DNA from 3 places in the Alkalihalobacillus phoenicis genome. Region 1 is predicted to be linked to each of the others. Evidence: predicted binding sites of a transcription regulator. Region 1 holds the regulator's gene; each other region holds the start of a gene.
What was found. The regulator Rex, encoded in region 1, represses fermentation and respiration genes when NADH is low (regulators of the CRP and FNR family bind a similar motif). The targets are predictions, from matches to a motif close to TTGTGAAATATTTCACAA.
Positions count from the first base shown of each region.

Region 2: a site for Rex is predicted at 1,352-1,369, ahead of pflB (formate C-acetyltransferase). Genes of this name have one in related genera too.
Region 3: a site for Rex is predicted at 1,359-1,376, ahead of AA0017_RS14520 (L-lactate dehydrogenase). Genes of this name have one in related genera too.

Region 1 is NZ_CP154853.1:3,613,157-3,615,364, forward strand. It holds gene tatC (twin-arginine translocase subunit TatC) at 1-372, opposite strand, end outside; gene AA0017_RS16890 (twin-arginine translocase TatA/TatE family subunit) at 391-582, opposite strand; gene AA0017_RS16895 (redox-sensing transcriptional repressor Rex) at 643-1,278, opposite strand; gene AA0017_RS16900 (ABC-F family ATP-binding cassette domain-containing protein) at 1,502-2,208, shown strand, end outside.
Region 2 is NZ_CP154853.1:162,585-164,792, reverse strand. It holds gene pflB (formate C-acetyltransferase) at 1-1,226, opposite strand, end outside; gene AA0017_RS00715 (hypothetical protein) at 1,747-1,992, shown strand.
Region 3 is NZ_CP154853.1:3,064,181-3,066,388, forward strand. It holds gene AA0017_RS14515 (lactate permease LctP family transporter) at 1-280, opposite strand, end outside; gene AA0017_RS14520 (L-lactate dehydrogenase) at 315-1,274, opposite strand; gene AA0017_RS14525 (ABC transporter permease subunit) at 1,667-2,208, opposite strand, start outside.

The sequences.
Region 1 (2,208 bases):
AACAAAATAGGCAAAGGAAAGCCCACCTAAAAATAGGATAAAGGCAAATGGAATATAGGCTAACGTCACCTTTCGCTCATTTTCATGTAACCCAGGACTAATAAAAGCCCAAAGTTGATAGAGAATGACCGGAAAAATAAAAACAAGGGCAATGACTGTCGCAAATGTCATAAAAACCCGAAAAGGATCCGTCATCTTAAAAGCATTCATCGGCAAACCTTGAGCCATCGGTGCATTTGTTAAATATGTGATTAGTGGTGTCGCTAAAAAAAAGCCGGCGATGAACGCTACTGCAAAAAAGACGAGTAACAGGACAATCCTTCGTCTCAACTCCACAATATGGTCCATGACCGACATATGCTGTGTATCCATCTTTAAACCCTTCCTGTATTAAGAGTCTTGACGTGTCGCTTTTTTCTTACTTGTATCATCATCATCGTCATCTGCTAGTCCTTTAGTGGCTGCTTTAAATTCACGCAATGTATTTCCAGCCGCTTTCCCGAGTTCTGGCAATTTTTTAGGACCAAAGATAAGCAATGCAACAAGTGCGATAAGTACAATACTTCCTGCTGATAGTGGCATGAAGGATGCACCTCCTTAATTTTTGTGAGACCTTTGTACAACCTTGTGTAGCTTCTTCTATTATACTGGATAATGCTTTAAAAAATAAACAAGAGACTGTAATTCCACAGATAGGTCAATATGGTGAACTCTCACATAGTCAGGCACTGAGAGCCTAGCAGGTGTAAAGTTTAAAATCCCCTGTATTCCCGCTTCTACCAGCTTGTCCGCAATGTTTTGAGCAGCGTTAACAGGTACCGTTAAAATCGCCACTGTCACATCATCAGGGAGCTTTTCCTTCAATGTGTCAAAATGGTGAATTGTAACGTCCCCCATCTCTTGACCAATCTTTTCTTCAACGACGTCAAAAGCCATGACAATTTGGGTGTTATTATTTTTCGAAAAGTTATAATGCAAAAACGCTGTCCCCAAATTTCCGACTCCGACTAAAATGACCTTCGTTAATTCATCTTGATTAAGCGTTTCCCTAAAAAAAGATAGTAGATAACTTACATTATATCCATAACCTTTTTTTCCTAACGCACCAAAATATGAAAAATCTCTCCGAATCGTGGCCGAGTCTACCTTTACCGCTTCACTTAATTCAGTAGATGAAACTCTTTGCTTTCCAGAGGCCTGCAGATTCTCAAGAAACCGATAATATAAAGGCAACCGTTTTGCCGTCGCTTGAGGTATCTTTGTTTGCTCAGACTTCATAAGCAGCCCTCCCTTTTCTCTTACACCTTACCCCATACTTAACTTTGAAACATCCTTATTGTACATCATTTTTCCTCTGATGTAACCACCTAGACTCAATAGTCAATAAGTTGTTGAAAGCGGCCATTTAAGCTACACTAATAAGTAGTTATTGTATTTTTCAACTTTATTCTACTTAGTAAAGGAACGATAAACAAAAGCGTTTTTTGGGAAGGGATCTTAAATGATTATTTTACAATGTGTCAATATCTCAAAATCTTTTGGTGCTGAACCAATTTTATCAAATATAAAGCTAGAAGTACAAACTGGGGAAAGAATTGCCTTAGTTGGAAGGAACGGAGCCGGGAAATCAACTCTTTTAAAAATAATCGCAGGACAGCTCTCATATGATGGTGGCGATATTATTAAACCTAAGGAAGTCGAACTCGGATATCTAGCCCAAGATACCGGCTTAGAATCAACCCTTTCCATTTGGGATGAAATGCTCACCGTATTTGCTCCATTGATTGAAATGGAACAAAAGCTGAGAACACTTGAGCAACAAATGTCCGATCCAAAGCTACAACAAGATGAAATCGCCTACTCGAAAATTTTAAGTGAATACGATGAATTGCAAATTATCTTTAAAGATAAAGGTGGCTATCAATACGAGGCCGACATTCGTGGTGTGCTTTCGGGATTAAACTTCTCTTCTTTTCGTTATGATACGAAAATTTCAAACTTAAGTGGTGGACAAAAAACACGTTTAGCTTTAGGGAAACTTTTATTAACAAAACCTGACTTATTAATTTTGGATGAACCAACCAACCATTTAGACATCGAGACGTTAACATGGCTCGAACAATACTTATCCAATTACAAAGGGGCTATCTTAATCGTCTCGCATGACCGTTACTTCTTAGACCAAGTCGTTGGACAAGTTGTGGAAAT
Region 2 (2,208 bases), 1.4 Mb from region 1:
GCCGATACACAACAAGCAATCCCATAATCATCGCCCCATTCTGGACGCATTAAATCATCATTTTCATACTGGATGGCACTTGTTCTAATCGACATTTTTGCACAAAATCCCTTAAATGCTTCAGGCAAATGCGTTGACCATAAGACCGTCAAATTTGGTTCTGGTGCTGGTCCAAGGTTTTCAAGCGTGTGTAAAAAGCGGAATGAGTTCTTTGTCACTAGATGTTGACCATTAATCGACATTCCCGCAATGGATTCGGTTACCCACGTTGGATCTCCACTAAATAATTCGTTATATTCAGGAGTTCTTGCAAATTTGACCAGTCGTAGCTTCATCACAAAATGATCAACAAGCTCTTGGACTTCTTTTTCAGAAAGTAGATTTTGCTTTAAATCTCTCTCAATAAAAATATCTAAAAAGGTAGAAACTCGACCTAAGCTCATCGCCGCCCCATTTTGTTCTTTAATGGCCGCTAAATAAGCTAAATAGAGCCACTGGAAAGCTTCCTTCGCATTAGTCGCCGGCTTCGATAAATCAAATCCGTATTTATGCCCTAGCTCCTTTAATTCTTTTAATGCTCGAATTTGTTCAGATAACTCTTCCCTCAACCGAATTTGATCTTCGGTCATCGTTTGACTCGTTTCTTTTTTGTCCTTCACTTTTTGTTGGATTAAAAAGTCAATTCCATATAAGGCAACCCGACGATAATCACCGATAATCCGACCTCTACCATAGGCATCAGGTAATCCAGTAATAATCCCTGCTTTTCTAGCTTTCTTCATTTCATCTGTGTAAGCATCAAAGACTCCTTGGTTATGTGTTTTACGATATTTCGTGAAAATTTCTGATATCTCTTCATCGACTTGATAACCGTAAGAGGTTGCCGCTGTTTCAGCCATACGAATTCCACCAAATGGCATTAACGAGCGTTTAAATGGTTCATCCGTTTGAAGCCCTACAATTTTCTCTAATGACTGATTCAAATACCCCGGACCATGTGAAATAATCGTCGAAACCACTTTTGTATCTAAATCATAGACACCGCCTCGCAATCTTTCATCATTTGTTAAGTCCATAATTTGCTGCCAAAGTTGTTTTGTGGCCTCTGTTGCGCCTTCTAAAAAATTTTCATCCCCATCATAGCTCGACACATTTGTAAGAATAAAATCTCTGACATCGACTTCTTTTTTCCAATTTTCCCCTCTAAAAGAATGCCATTGCTCCATTTGTTCTTCCTCCTCATTTTTTTGGAATAAAAACAATAACAGATTAATTGAAATGTATATAACAGCTATTACACTTTTATTGTACTTGAAAATTCAGACAATGGATTATCCTAATTATGAAGCTCTTGTGAACTTTTTCACAAACCTTGGTATTAATTGATTTATTTCCTTTTCATTGAGCAATTAATCGTATCGGCTTAATTTGAAATACTCACTGAATCCACACCCCACTGTATTAGTACTATTTAGTCATGTGTTATAATAAATGTAATAAAGATTCTCTTTTTACAAAAGACTTTTTTAATAGATTCTCCTGCCCATCCGTGGGAAACACAGGATATACCCCTCTCTCCATTTTTCTGTTCATTTCGACTTGTTCTCATTTTCTTATTGTTACTTTCGACCACCATATAAATCTTTTGTCACATATTGATGAACTTTTGTTCGAAATAAATAAAGGAAAATACACCTTTTTACCTAATATAATACTAATAAGAATATAAAGCGGGAGGTTGTACGATTGAATGAAAGTGATTTAATGTTTACAGTGATAGAAGGTATGTGTGAAGCTTGTGTCCTACCAACGCTCCCGACATTATGTGTTAGGACAGGACATACAAAAGAAGAGCTGCTGCCGATATTAGCTCAATTAAAAAAAGAAGGTAAAATCGAATGGATCAATGAAGAAATCGTCATATCCTTACCCAAACCAGAATGGTATTTAGACTATTTACTTTCTATTCAAAAAATAAAAGTGCTGCCATAAAGTCCGATAATGACTTTATGGTTTTCTTATTGAATGATTTTACTAATTCCCCCTACTAACTCAGACAATAGATAAACTTTCCCTACTATCTGTTGGCATCTATACAAAGCACAACATTTTATCAAAGACTCGCCCTAAATAAGCAATTGGATAGCCCCTCTCCTCAATCGGAGAGGGATGGTACGAGATACAGTGATAAGCCGAGTTGAAGCTGAC
Region 3 (2,208 bases), 550 kb from region 1:
CCACCGCAATTTTATAAAGCCACACCGCCATAATGACGATATATCCAATTGGCCAAAGAGCATTAGCTATTCCGTTTAACATCGCGGCGAGTGCATTTAGAACTGGCATATCAAATACAAACATGGCGATAAGAGCACTAGCGGCAAGCGTTAGACCCGCCGCATAGATGGCTTTCATCTTAAATAAGGTCAAAAACAACAAGAACAGGATAATAGGCAAAGCTGCTACCAAGGCACTAAATAGTTCATTGCCTAATGGATCATATTGTTGGAACCACATGAGGTCATTTCTCCCTACGTATTAATTTAGATTTTTACACTTTTTCGATCGCTTCTCGATAAATATTTTGAACAGTTTCCACGCTATGAGTGAACTTTTCTTGCTCTTTCTCACTTAAGTTTAATTCCGTCACTTCACGAATCCCATTCCGATTCACCGTAGTTGGTACACCAATACAAACATCTTTTGCCCCATATTCACCATCAAGATACGCACTAACCGTTAATATTGCATTCTCGTCTTTTAAGATGGCTTTTGTGATTCGTACCAAGCTCATCGCAATGCCATAGTAGGTTGCTCCCTTTTTTTGAATAACATGATAAGCCGCATCACGTACATTTTCGTAAATTTCTTCAAGATCTTCCATCTTATAAGACTCATCTTGTTTTAAATACTGTGTAATCGGCATATTTCCAACGGTTGCGGTGCTCCAAACTGCAAGCGATGTATCACCATGCTCGCCCATAATATAAGCGTGTATATGACTAGTCGAGATTTTAAAATAATCACTAAGCATAAATCGTAATCTGGCTGTATCTAGAGTGGTTCCACTACCGATAACTCGGTGTCTTGGAAGGCCACTAAATTTTTGAGTCGCTTGAGTCAAAATATCAACAGGGTTTGTTGCGACCAAGATAATTCCATCAAATCCACTTTCCATCACATCATTTACAAGCCCTTTAAAAATACGAAGGTTCTTTTCGACTAGTTGAAGGCGTGTTTCTCCTGGCTTTTGATTGGCTCCCGCACAAATACAAACAATATCTGCCTCTTTACAATCACTATAATCACCAAAAGATATTTTTGTTGGATAATCTGAAAAGGCTACGGCATGGTTTAAGTCCATTACATCACCGATTGCTTTCTCTTTATTTAAATCAATAATGACTAACTCCTCGGCTATTCCTTGGTTCATCATTGAAAAAGCGTAACTGCTCCCCACAAATCCTGCTCCAATCACAACAACGCGGTTTACTTTATCCGTATTTTTCATTACAATCATCCTCTCAAAATACTTAAGATTTATTAGTGCCTTTCATTTCTGATTACAGTTTTATTATAACTTTATTCTAATAACTTGTGAAACATTTCACAAACTTTGTCATTAAATCGACATACTTATAATTCCTTTTATATACGATCTTAAACATAAAAAACGAAGCGGAAACTCGCGTGGGATTTAGTGGCTTCAAGTAAAACAAAACCGTGGAGGCTTAACCCTCCCCCTCACAAAGGGACCGAAAAGCGGGCTTGTGGTTCTGGCTTCCCCTAGAAAGTCAAGACCAATGGGTAGCAGTCTCAATTAACTTATATACAAAAATATAAGAAAAGCCTAATGAAATCACATCAGAATTTCATCAGGCCCATCTCATTTATATAAGTCTTTTATTTTTCTGCTGTCACTGGAAAATAACGCTTTTTCATCTGCGTAGAAATAATTTCTAAAACTAACGCCACTACTAATATCGAATAAGTGATGAAGCCAACCTCTCTTAAATCAAAATAAAATCCTGAAGCCATAAACAGTTCAAAGCCAATTCCACCTGCTCCGGCTGCAGCTCCCATTGCAACCGCTACGCCAAAGTTGATTTCAAACCTTAAGAATGTCCATGATAATAAGTATGTAAAGGTCGTTGGCAGAACCCCATTTTTGACCACTTGCCACCAACTCGCCCCTGTTGCCCTCAAAGCTTCCAAAATCCCTTTGTCAACTTCTTCAAAGGATTCTGAAAAAGCTTTTGTTAAATAAGCGATGGAATGAAAGAGCATACCTAATATCGCCGCTTCACTACCAAGCCCTGCGGCAATCGCAAAAATTAGCACCCAAAGTACGGTTGGGACAGCTCTAATAAAAGCCATAATCACTCGAATCATCTTTGATAGCCAAGCCTTTGATAAATTCAAAGCAGACATGAGTGCTAGAAAAA